Phytohabitans rumicis: one gene and its partner. Each later gene encodes a partner of the first gene's protein in a complex. Links are inferred from orthologs where the notes say so. Each region holds a gene or a part of one and is shown in the gene's direction. Other genes may lie near its edges.

The links.
Region 2: the proteins of pcrA (region 1) and uvrB are in contact, whole or in part, in a crystal structure (PDB 7EGT), measured with the Thermus thermophilus proteins. The link is inferred for Phytohabitans rumicis from one-to-one orthologs. Residues at the interface, in WP_096412145.1 of Thermus thermophilus: His654, Arg656, Phe657, Gln666, Asp668, Glu669, Lys680, Arg681, Leu682, Ser683, Lys685, Tyr686, Ala687; in WP_096411307.1 of Thermus thermophilus: Glu23, Leu25, Arg26, Asp27, Gly28, Glu29, Arg30, Phe31, Arg55, Glu326, Asp327, Phe328, Glu379, Ser382, Gln383, His398, Gly400, Arg401.

What each region holds. Positions count from the first base shown.
Region 1 is NZ_BLPG01000001.1:3,566,855-3,572,996, reverse strand. The notes cover bases 1,476-4,509. They hold pcrA (DNA helicase PcrA), read left to right. Parts: upstream 1,476-1,833; coding sequence 1,834-4,185; downstream 4,186-4,509. Other genes in these bases: Prum_RS15635 (bifunctional metallophosphatase/5'-nucleotidase), read right to left, coding at 1,476-1,680. Outside these bases: more of Prum_RS15635, read right to left, coding at 1-1,475; Prum_RS51560 (M23 family metallopeptidase), read right to left, coding at 4,722-5,102; Prum_RS15620 (M23 family metallopeptidase), read right to left, coding at 5,751-6,142. UniProt on the Escherichia coli protein: A helicase with DNA-dependent ATPase activity. Unwinds DNA duplexes with 3'-5' polarity. Translocates on single-stranded DNA with 3'-5' polarity. Initiates unwinding more efficiently from a nicked substrate than double-stranded DNA.
Region 2 is NZ_BLPG01000001.1:2,042,835-2,048,896, reverse strand. What follows is about bases 1-2,954. They hold uvrB (excinuclease ABC subunit UvrB), read left to right. Parts: upstream 1-389; coding sequence 390-2,519; downstream 2,520-2,954. Other genes in these bases: Prum_RS51195 (DUF6597 domain-containing transcriptional factor), read left to right, coding at 2,522-2,954; Prum_RS08715 (hypothetical protein), read right to left, coding at 1-89. In the rest of the region: more of Prum_RS51195, read left to right, coding at 2,955-3,016; Prum_RS51190 (helix-turn-helix domain-containing protein), read left to right, coding at 3,050-3,322; Prum_RS08700 (VOC family protein), read left to right, coding at 3,328-3,696; Prum_RS08695 (GNAT family N-acetyltransferase), read left to right, coding at 3,751-4,068; Prum_RS08690 (GNAT family N-acetyltransferase), read left to right, coding at 4,065-4,625; Prum_RS08685 (TetR/AcrR family transcriptional regulator), read right to left, coding at 4,607-5,164; Prum_RS08680 (SRPBCC family protein), read left to right, coding at 5,179-5,613; Prum_RS08675 (antibiotic biosynthesis monooxygenase family protein), read right to left, coding at 5,610-5,903. UniProt on the Escherichia coli protein: The UvrABC repair system catalyzes the recognition and processing of DNA lesions. A damage recognition complex composed of 2 UvrA and 2 UvrB subunits scans DNA for abnormalities.

The sequences.
Region 1 (6,142 bases):
CGCCGCCGGGTCGATCGGCACGCCGTTCAGGGCCAGGTTGCTGACCTTCGAGCCGGGCGCCTGCGTCGAGTCCCAGGAGTACGTGAAGCCGGCCGAGACCTGCAGGATGCGCTGGACCGTCTGCCCGCCGAAGCCCACGAACTGCTGCTCCAGCACCTCCTTGAGCAGTGCGCCGGTGAGGGTCTGGGTCGCCACCAGGTTGTTGAACGGCTGCACCGTGAAGCACTCGCCGTACGTGACGTCGCCGGGAGCCTCGCCGCCGGGCGAGTTGGCGAACGTCAACGGCGCCCGGATGCCACCCGGGTTCATCAGGGCGATCTGCGCACCCGCCGCCGACGTCGTGTACGCCAGCTGCGCGTCCGCGATCACGTCGCCGAGTGCGCTCTCACCGGCGGCCGTGGTGGCCGTGGTGATGTCGGCGGTGATCTTGCCGACCACCCGGTTGGCGATCGGTGCGACCGCGGTCCGGTACTTGTCGGCGATCACCTTCGCGCTCGCGTCCACCAGGTCGGGGTTGCGCACGGGCACGCCGCCCGGGCCGATCTGCCAGGTGCCGTCGGGGTTGCGTACGCCGTTCTCCACGATGACGTTGCGCGCGGCGACCTCGGCGAACTTGCCGCTGCGCTTGTCCAGCGTGAAGTCGATGTCGGTCACCAGGACGCCGTTGCTGCCGGCGCTGGTGACGACCGTCGGGGCGCCCGCGGAGTTGGGCAGCTGGCACGAGTAGAACCGGTGCGTGTGGCCGGAGACCACGATGCCGAACTCGGGCCGCAGGCCGGCCACGATGTTGGTGATCGGGCCGGCGAAGTTCGCGCACCCGTCGACCGGCTGCGGCGTGGGTGGCGGCGACTGGGCCCCACCCTCGTGGATCAGCAGGACCATCGACTTGACGCCGGCGAGGCGCAGCAGCGCGGCCCACTTGTTGGCGGTCTCGATCTCGTCGCGGAACTCGACCGTGCTGATGCCGGCCGGGTTGACGATCGAGGGGGTGCCCTTCAGCGTCATGCCGACGAAGCCGACCGGTACGCCGCCCACCTGCTTGATGTCCACGGGCAGCAGGATCGGCAGCCCGGTGCTTTTCTTGACCACGTTGGCGGCCAGGTACTTGAACTTCGCACCCTTGAAGCCGTCGCCGTCCTGGCAACCGTCGACCGGGTGGCAGCCGCCCCGCTGCAGGCGCGCCAGTTCCGTCGTACCCTCGTCGAACTCGTGGTTTCCGACGGAGCTGACCTGCAGGCCCGCGTTGTTGAGCAGCTCGATGGACGGCTCGTCGTGGAAGGCCGCGCTGACCAGCGGCGTGGCGCCGACCAGGTCGCCGGCCCCGACGGTGATCGACTGGCGCCCTTCGGCGCCGGCCTCCGCGCGGAGCCTCTTGAGCCAGGTGGTCAGGTATTCGACGCCGCCGGCCGGGTTGCCGTTGACCAGCCCGCCGCTGCCGGTGGGCGGGTCGATCGCGCCGTGGAAGTCGTTGAAACCGAGCAGGTTGCCCTTGGCGGTCCCGCCGTGCTGGCCACCCCCGTAGGTGACGGAGACGGGCGACATCGGCGTCCAGGCCGCGGCCTGCGCGGTCTTCGAGGAGTCGTCGGAACTGAACGGCACCGTGGCGACTACTGCCAGCGCGAGGGCGGGTACGGCGAGGTGACGCAGTACCGCCCGGCCGCGCGAGCGCGGTGGGGTCATCGTGTCTCTCCCTAATTCGCATATGCGCAGGACAACATGCGTCATCGTGCTCGTTTAGGGGATGATCGCACCAGATCCGCCGGGTGACGATTTAGTAGCCGTCCGGCGCGCGGAGAAGTTGTGTCGGTCCCTCGGCATAGACTCGCCCCTGCGATGCATGCTCTCTTCGAACCCCCCACCGATGCGCCGGAAAAGCCGCGGCGCCACCGGCCCGACCCGGAAAAGCTGCTCGCCGGCCTCAACGGCCCGCAGCGCGACGCGGTCGTCCACGCCGGCTCACCCCTGCTCATCGTCGCCGGTGCCGGCTCCGGCAAGACCCGCGTGCTCACCAACCGGATCGCGTACCTGCTGGCCGCCCGGGACGTCCATCCCGGCCAGATCATCGCGATCACGTTTACCAACAAGGCCGCCGGCGAGATGAAGGAGCGGGTGGCCGCGCTGGTGGGCGGGCGCGCCCGGCTCATGTGGGTGTCCACGTTCCACTCCGCGTGCGTGCGCATCCTGCGGGCCGAGCACGAGCACGCCGGGCTGAAGTCGACGTTCTCCATCTACGACGCGGACGACTCGCGCCGGCTGATGCAGATGGTCGCTCGCGAGCTCGACCTCGACCCCAAGCGCTACCCCGCCCGCGGGCTGGCCGCCCAGGTGTCCAACCTCAAAAACGAGCTGGTCGACCCCGAGTCGTTCGCCGACCGGGCCAAGGGGCCCAACGAGCGCGCGCTCGCCGAGGCGTACACGCTGTATCAGCGCCGTCTCAAGGAGGCGCACGCGCTCGACTTCGACGACCTCATCATGACGACCGTCCACTTGCTCCAGTCGCATCCGCACGTGGCCGAGGCGTACCGGCGCCGGTTCCGGCACGTGCTCGTCGACGAGTACCAGGACACCAACCACGCCCAGTACGTACTGATCAAGGAGCTGGTGTCCGGCACGCCGGGCCTGGAGCCGGCGGAGCTGTGCGTGGTCGGCGACGCCGACCAGTCGATCTACGCGTTCCGCGGCGCCACGATCCGCAACATCCTGGAGTTCGAGCGCGACTATCCCGACGCGCGCACGATCCTCCTGGAGCAGAACTACCGCTCCACCCAGACGATCCTCAACGCGGCCAACGCGGTCATCGACCGCAACACGTCCCGCAAGCCCAAACGGCTCTGGAGCGAGGAGGGCGCGGGCGAGCAGATCGTCGGGTACGTCGCGGACACCGAGCACGCCGAGGCCGACTGGGTGGCCCGCGAGATCGACCGGCTCTGCGACGCCGACCAGGCCCGCCCCGGCGACGTCGCCGTCTTCTACCGCACCAACGCCCAGTCCCGCGTCTTCGAAGAGGTGTTCATCCGGGTCGGCCTGCCGTACAAGGTGGTCGGTGGGGTGCGTTTCTACGAGCGCAAGGAGGTCCGCGACGCGCTGGCGTACCTGCGTTCCGTGGTCAACGACGACGACACGGTGAGCATCCGCCGCATCCTCAACACCCCGCGACGCGGCATCGGCGACCGGGCCGAGGCGTGCGTCGAGGCGCTGTCCAGCCGCGAGCGCATCTCGTTCGGCGCCGCGCTGCGACGCGCCGCCGAGGCCCCCGGCATCTCCACCCGCGCGGTCAACGGCATCACCGACTTCGTCACCCTCCTCGACGAGGTACGCGAGCAGGCCGCGACCGCCCCGCCCGAGGAGATCCTGGAGGCGTTGCTGCAGCGCTCGGGCTACCTGGCCGAGCTGGAGGAGAGCCTTGACCCGCAGGACGCCGGCCGGGTGGAAAACCTCCAGGAGCTGGTGAGCGTGGCCCGCGAGTACACCGAGCGGGTGGAAGGGCAGGACGAGACTGCCACGCTGGCCGGCTTCCTGGAGCAGGTCGCGCTCGTCGCCGACGCCGACCAGATCCCCAGCGACGACCCCGAGCACCAAGGCGTGGTCACGCTCATGACGCTGCACACCGCCAAGGGCCTGGAGTTCCCGGTGGTGTTCCTGTCCGGCCTCGAAGACGGCGTCTTCCCCCACCTGCGCTCGCTGGGCGACAACCGCGAGCTGGAGGAGGAGCGCCGGCTGGCGTACGTGGGCATCACCCGGGCCAGGCGCCGGCTCTACATCTCCCGGGCGGTCACCCGAGGCGCCTGGGGTCAGCCGCAGTACAACCCGGCGTCGCGGTTCCTCGCCGAGCTGCCGACCGAGCTGGTCCACTGGGAGCGCACCGAGTCGGCGTACACGTCCTGGTCCGGCACGGGCGGGGGTATCGGCGGCGGTCGCGGGGAGCGCAGCAGCTTCGCCGGGGGTACGGCAAAGGCCGCCCGCCTGGCCGAGCGGCTCGGCGTGGACGGGGCGAAGCTGGCCACGGCGAGCGACCTGCCGCAGGTGCCCAGCGTCTCGGCCGGCGACCGCATCAACCACCAGCGCTACGGCTTGGGCCGAGTCGTCGAGGTCGAGGGCTACGGCGCGCGCACCCAGGCAAAGGTCGACTTCGGCGACCAGGTCATGTGGATCGTCCTCCGCCACGCCCCCATAGAAAAGCTCTAACCCCCGCCCCGCGCCCTTTGGCGTCGATCAAGGGCAAACGGTCGTGCTTTGATCTCCAATCCACGACCGTTCGCCCTTGATCGACGCGAAAATCCTTGATCGGCGCACCGCCTGAGGCCGCCCGAGGCGAGGCCGGCGGGGTCGCGTGCGCGCCTGCGTCAGTAGGGCGCCCCCACTGGGGCATCTGGCGTGAGCGGGGTCCCCAAGGCTGGGTAGGTAGGGGAACCCGGTACAGCGCAAGATGCGTCGCCGATGGTGGCGCCGTTCCCTGACCACTCGGACGGTAGCCCGATTGTCGCGGTGATCATGAGGTTAGCGTCAGGGCAAGTGCTCTCACCGCAGGCTGGCGTCGATCTTCCTAGATCGATTTGGTCGCTCGACTTGGTGGGGTACGCCGGGATCTTGGGTCCGGTTATGTCGGACACGTCCGGGCGCAAGATCCCGCCCTGCCCCACCAAGTCCACTGGCCGGCAAGCGACCAACCGGCGCCGCTTGACAGCACCCAGGGACCCTTAACGCCCCCAAAACCCCCACCCTCAGCACCCGAGATTCACGCCCCGGGCGCGCATCCAAGGAGCAGGGTCGATCTGGTTCCAGAGCCCTTGGTGCACCTCGAAGTGCAGATGAGGCCCGGTCGAGTCGCCGGTGGAGCCCTCGTACCCGATGAGCTGGCCGGCTACGACCTTCTGGCCGGCCTGGACGGCCACCTTCGACTGGTGGGCGTAGTGCGTCAGGTAGCCGTTGCCGTGGTCGATGACCACCGAGATGCCGTACCCGGTGTAGAGCCAGCCGGCTCCGACGACGGTGCCGGCGCCGGCGGCGTGGATCGGCGTGCCCGCGTCGGCGGCCAGGTCGATGCCGGCGTGCAGGACGCCCCAGCGCATGCCGAAGCAGGAGGTGGTGCCGGCGCCGGGCATGGGGCTGACCCAGGCCGGCGCCGCCTTGGTGGTGGTCGTTGCCTTGGGGGCGGCCGCGGCGGCGGGGGCCTTGGCGGTCGAGGGGTGGTTGACGGGGTGGACGCGGACGGGCTGGGGGCGGCGCGCTGGGCCCGGTCGGCGCGCTCCGCGGCGCCGGTACGGGCGTCCTGGCCGGCGGCGACCGCGGCCAGCTCGGCCGGGGCGGCGTCGCCACCACCGCCGGTGACGGCGGCCGAGACGCCGGTCAGGGCCAGCCCGACCAGCGCGACGGCGGTCGGTACGACGATTCGGGCGCGGCCGGCGAGCCGGGCGCGGACCCGATGCCTGATCACTTCGGGGCCGCGAGGGCGACGGGGGGTATCGCTCTGGTGCACGGGGGGAACCTCCGTGGTTGCTTGCACGGACTCGAAAATGTTGGGTTGCGAGCCGTTAACCACGGATACGGGGCGTGACAGACATGGGTGCTCCCACGCCGGAGGGCGGGCTTCTTTGCCCGCATTTGCGGTCTACTAACCGGTAGCTACCGCGTGCTCAGGCGTGGCCTCGGTCACTCTTTGCTGTGTGACGCGCCGAACTTTGCCTGGTCAGAGGGGAGAAAAAACCGCCCATGCCAGGAGGCGTGGGCGGTTGATGGGACAACACGCAGGGTCAGGATGCGGCTACGTCGCCGTAAATTGCCTCGACTTGTAGCTTGATGTCCGCTCCGCGCTCACGGAACCACGGGATCGGGTCCCGGGGCTCACCGTTGACATGCACCTCAAGGTGCAGGTGGTTACCGTACGAGTGCCCGGTGTTACCGACCAGGCCGAGGGTGTCGCCGGCCTTGACCTGCTGTCCGGCCTTGACCAGCACCTGCGACGAGTGGCCGTAGATGGTCTCGATGCCGTTGCCGTGGTCGACGATCACCGCGTAGCCGTAGCCGCCGTAGTAGCCGGCCAGCTTCACCACGCCGGCGTGCACCGCCCGGTACGGCGTGCCCTCCGGGGCTGCCAGGTCGACACCGGCGTGCAGTTGACCCCAGCGCATCCCGTACGCCGAGG
Region 2 (6,062 bases), 1.5 Mb from region 1 along the record:
CCGGTGGTCAGTCCCGCGGCCGAGCCGACGGCGATGCAGACGAGAGCGACGAGCGCGACCACGCGCCGCCGGTCGAGGCTTGCCTTCACCTGAGGTTGAACGGCTGGGCGCGGTTGAGGTGACGTGTCGGAACACAATGGGGCGCTCGCGGCGGCCGGTCAGCGCGTCCTGCGCGACCGCGTCGGGTGCGCTCACCGACGAGCTGCCGGGGCTGCAACCCTGCGCCGGGTGTGATCGGCCGGTGTGGAGGCCCGATCGTGAACCCGGTCGGCCGCCGCGAGCGGCCTACCTCTAAGACGGTAGCGCGGTGATCTTGTGCACACAATGACAAATCGAAGTTGATCGTACGCGCTCCGAGGTTGTCATACGGTCGGCGTACGGTGGGCTGCATGGCGCTCGACATCCCGCGACTCGACGGCCGTTTCGAGGTAATCAGCGACTACAAGCCGTCCGGCGACCAGCCGACAGCCATCGATGACCTTGAGCGTCGGGTGCGCCGGGGCGACCGGCACACGGTGCTGCTCGGCGCCACCGGCACGGGCAAGAGCGCGACCACGGCGTGGCTGGTCGAGCGGCTGCAGCGGCCCACACTGGTGATGGCACACAACAAGACGCTCTGCGCCCAGCTCGCCAAGGAGTTTCGCGAGCTGATGCCCAACAACGCGGTCGAGTACTTCGTCTCCTACTACGACTACTACCAGCCCGAGGCGTACATCCCGCAGACGGACACGTACATCGAGAAGGACTCCTCGGTCAACGAGGAGGTCGAGCGCCTGCGCCACTCGGCGACGATGTCGCTGCTGACCCGCCGCGACGTGATCGTGGTGGCCACCGTGTCCGCGATCTACGGCCTGGGCACCCCGTCGGAATACCTCGACCGCTCGGTCAAGTTGCGGGCCGGTCAGGAGATCGACCGCGACAAGCTGCTGCGCCGGCTGGTCGACATCCAGTACACCCGCAACGACATGTCGTTCAGCCGGGGCACGTTCCGGGTCCGGGGCGACACGCTGGAGATCATCCCGGCGTACGAGGAGCTGGCGGTCCGGATCGAGCTCTTCGGCGACGAGGTGGAAAAGCTGTACTACCTGCACCCGCTCACCGGCGACGTGGTCAAGGAGGTCGACCAGCTGCTCATCTTCCCGGCCACCCACTACACGGCCGGGCCGGAGCGGATGGAGCGGGCGCTGCGCGGCATCGAGGCCGAGCTGACCGAGCGGCTCGCCGACCTGGAGCAGCAGGGCAAGCTGCTGGAGGCCCAGCGGCTGCGGATGCGCACGTCGTACGACGTGGAGATGATGCGCCAGGTCGGGTTCTGCTCGGGCATCGAGAACTACTCGATGCACATCGACGGCCGCGAGCCGGGCAGCCCACCGCACTGCCTGCTCGACTACTTCCCCGACGACTTCCTGACCGTCATCGACGAGTCGCACCAGACCATCCCGCAGATCGGCGCCATGTACGAGGGCGACGCCTCGCGCAAGCGGCTGCTGATCGAGCACGGGTTCCGGCTGCCGAGCGCGGCCGACAACCGGCCGCTGCGCTTCGACGAGTTCCTGGAGCGGGTGGGCCAGATGGTGTTCCTGTCCGCCACCCCCGGCCCGTGGGAGCTGCAGCACTCCGGTGGGGAGTTCGTCGAGCAGGTGATCCGCCCGACCGGCCTGATCGACCCCGAGGTGCTGATCAAGCCGACCAAGGGCCAGATCGACGACCTCATGCACGAGATCCAGCTGCGTACCGAGCGCGACGAGCGGGTGCTGGTCACCACGCTGACCAAGAAGATGGCCGAAGACCTCACCGACTACCTGCTGGAGCACGGCATCCGGGTGCGCTACCTGCACTCCGAGGTCGACACGCTGCGCCGGGTCGAGTTGCTGCGTGAGCTGCGCAAGGGCGACTTCGACGTCCTGGTCGGCATCAACCTGCTGCGGGAGGGCCTCGACCTGCCCGAGGTGTCGCTGGTGGCGATCCTCGACGCCGACAAGGAAGGCTTCCTGCGCAGCGGCACGTCGCTGATCCAGACGATCGGCCGCGCCGCCCGTAACGTGTCCGGCCAGGTCCACATGTACGCGGACAAGATCACCCCGTCGATGGCCAACGCGATCGACGAGACCAACCGGCGGCGGGCCAAGCAGGTCGCGTACAACGAGGCGAACGGCATCAAGCCCGAGCCGCTGCGCAAGAAGATCCACGACATCCTGGACGACATCTACCGGGAGGCCGACGACACCGAGGGCGCGCTGGCCGGCCACGGTCCCGGCGGGCACGTCATCGGCGGCTCCGGGCGGCAGATGTCGCGCGGCAAGGCGCCGGTGCCGGAGACCCGGTCGCGCGGCAAGGCGGCCACCCCGTCCCGGGCCGGCATGGCCCGTGCCGACCTGGCCCAGCTCATCCAGGACCTCAACGACCAGATGCTGGCCGCGGCCCGGGAGCTGCAGTTCGAGCTGGCGGCCCGGATCCGCGACGAGGTTCACGAGCTGAAGAAGGAACTGCGCGGCATGGACGTGGCGGGCGTGAAGTAGCCATGGGCCTGGCGCTCGCGTCCGGGGCCCCGCATCCGCGGCTGCGCCCGTACGTCGAGCGCTACGTCGGGTACGAGGAGGACGCCGGGTCGCTGCTGCGGCGGCGGGAGATGCCGGGCGCCCACGTGGTGCTGGTCGTCGGCTGGGGCGACCCGCTCGACGTGGTCGACCCGCGGGGGACCGGGGCGTACGGGGTCACCTCGTTCACCGCCGGGCTGTACGACTCGTACGTGGTCACCAGCACGGCCGGGGTCGGCCGGGGCGTGCAGCTCATGCTGGAGCCGCCCGTCGCGGGCCGGATCCTGGGCGTGCCGGCGGGCGAGCTGACCAACCGGGCGGTCGCGCTCGACGACCTGCCCGGCGGCTGGATGCGAGGGCTGCGCGAGCGGCTGGCCGAGGCGCCCGACTGGCGCAGCCGCTTCGCCGTACTGGACCAGGCGATCGGCGCCCGGCTGGACGCCTCCACCGCCCCGGATCCGCGCGTCGAGTGGGCCTAGGCGCGGCTGCGGCGCGCACACGGTGGGGTGAGCGTGGCCGGGCTGGCGGCCGAGCTGGGCTGGAGCGGCCGGCACCTCGCGTCGACGTTCCGGCGGGAGATCGGCCTGACGCCCAAGATGGCGGCGCGGGTGCTGCGCTTCGAGCGGGCGTACGCGGCGCTGGGCTCCGCCGATAGCTGGGCCGACATCGCGGTCTCGTGCGGGTACTACGACCAGGCGCACCTGATCCGCGACTTCAAGGAGTTCGCCGGCGCGCCGCCGGGTCACTTTCGTCCAATCGCGGGGGCGCCCGGCGTCGCAGACTAGGCGGCATGCGAACCATCTACCCGGTCTTCAGGTACGCCGACGCGCGCGCCGCCATCGACTGGCTGGTCACGGCGTTCGGCTTCGAGGTGGGGTCGGTGACCGACGGCCCCGACGGCTCGGTGACGCACGCCGAGCTGACGTACGGCACCGGCATGATCATGGTGGGCCAGGGCAAGCCGGCGGGCGGGCTGCCGGCCGCCGACGAATGGCGCGTCTACGTCGCCGTGGACGACGTGGACGCGCACCACGCCCGGGCCACGGCGGCGGGGGCGGAGGTCGTCATGCCGCTGACCGACCAGCCGTACGGGTCGCGGGAGTACGGCGCCCGCGACCTGGAGGGCAACGTCTGGTCCTTCGGCACGTACCGCCCGTAGGGGGCCGGGAAACGGGGGCGCGGACAGTGGGGTGGGGGCCGTAGGCTCAGCGGCGTGCATAGCGGGGAGCTGACCTGGGGGCCGCTGGACGGGGCCGCGGACGCGGGGGATCTGGCCGGGCTGGCGGGGCGGTGCCATGCGGCGGACGGCGGGATGACCGAGGTCACCCTCAGCCGGTACGCGGCCGACGGCGTCATCACGACGAGCGGGCGCACCGCCGGCGGGGAGCTGGTCGCGGCGGCGGCCGTCCGGCGGCTCCAGCCGGGCGTGGCGGTCATCGGGCTGGTGGACCCGGCGCACCGCGGGCGGGGCGTGGGCGGCCGGCTGCTCGACTGGGGCTGTCGGCGGCGGCCACGATCGCGGACGGCGTGACGGTGGAGACCGAGGCGCTCACCGCGGCGACGGAGCGCCTGTTCGCCAGCCGCGGGCTGCGCCAGGTTTTCGCCGAGGACGTGATGCGCTTCGACCTGGCCGGCGCCGAGCCGCCGGACGTGGCGCTGCCGCCGGGCGTACGGCTGGGGGAGTGGGGGTCCGACATCGCGGGCCGGTTCTTCGCCGTCTATGACGCGTCGTTCCGGGACCGGCCGGGCTTTCCGGGCTGGCCGGCGGAGCGGTGGGTGGCGTGGACCGCGGGCGACGACGAGTTCCGTCCACAGTGGTCATTGCTGGCGACGGGGGTGGACGGGGACGACGCCGGGTTCATCACGTGCGCGCAGGGGTGGATCGTCCAGGTGGGCGTGGTGCCGGCCTGGCGCGGGCGGGGACTGGGCGCGGCTCTGGTGGCCGAGGCGCTGCGGCGGATGCGGGCCACCGGCGCCGCCGACGCCCTGCTCGACGTGAACGTCAACAACCCGGCGGGCCAGCTCTACACCCGGCTGGGCTTTACCCTGCTCGGCCGGCGCGCGAGGTTTCAGCGCACCGTCTCGTAGGCTTCGACGAATCGTTCCAGCGCCGCGTCGACGCCCTCCCGGTCGCCGGTGGCGAGCAGATCCAGCAACAGGCCGCGCATGACGGCCACGCCGAGCCGCGCGTCGGCCCGCGCGACGTCTTCGGGTACGCCATGCCGCCGCGCGTACTCGACGGCCGGCTCCAGCCAGGACTCCACGATCCCGTCCAGCAGCGGTACGGCGTGCGGCCGGCCTTGCAGCGCCTGGCCGTACACCTCGAAGAACAGCCGTTCGTGGGGGGCGAGGGCGGGGTCGGCGAACCGCTGCCACATTCGCCGGAGCACGTCGCCGGGGCTGGCCGCGTTCTCGACGCTCACCTCGGCGAAGGCGTCCCGCTGCCGCCGCTCCACCGCCCGGATCGCCTCGACGAGCAGGCCCTCCTTGGAGCCGAAATGGTAGATCAGCATGCGGTGGCTGGTGCCGAGCGCGGCGGCGAGCTGCCGGAGGCTGAGGTCGCTCAGGCCGTGCGCGGCGAGGTGGTCGATGGCGGCGTCGAGCAGGCGCTGCCGGGGATCGGGCATGTACCATATGGTACATGCGTGACATCGATGTGACGGCTCGCTCGGGCGCCGACGCGGAGACCGTGTACGACCTACTGAAGTCCGGCGCGACCTGGCCGACGTGGTCGGGGCTGGGATCGTTCGCGCTGGAACGCCCCGACGCCACGGGCGGGGAGGGGGTCGGCGCGATCCGGGTGTTCCGGACGTGGCCGTTCACCACCCGGGAGGAGATCGTCGAGGCGGTGCCGGGGCGCCGGCTGAGCTACGTGCTGCTGTCCGGCATGGCGCTGGACGGCTACCGCGCCGACGTCGACCTCACCCCGGTCGAGGACGGCACGCTGATCCGCTGGCACTCCACGTTCACCGCGCGCCGGCCGTGGATGGGCGGGTTCTACCGGTGGTTCCTCGGCAGGTTCATCAAGGGCTGCGCGGACGGGCTGGCGAAGGCGGCCGCCGGGCGTACCAGCTAGGCAGGAACGTCCGTGAAGTGCTCGACCACCGGCGGCGCGGCGAAGTAGGGGCCGATGAGCGACCGCCAGGTCGTGAAGCGCTCGGTGTCGCGGAAGTTCTCGATGTGGGCCTCGACCGTGTCCCACTCGACGAGCAGGACGAACCGCGTCGGTGACTCGATGCCGCGTGTCATCCGCACCGACCGGCAGCCGGGGGTGCTGGCCAGCACGGGGTGGCCCTTCGCGTACGCCGCCGCGAAGTCGTCCTCCTGGCCTGCCACGATGTCGATCAAAGCCACCTCAAGCACCATGCGGGCAGACTACCGGGCCTAGCCTCCTAGGATGCTCTAGGCGTGGGGAGGCGCATTACACACCGGCGTGCCGTGCCAAAAAGCGTGGCGATGGTGGATGATGGAGGCCGTAGGAGGGGAGTATTCCCCCGCGATGATGTCGTCAACACGGTCAACACG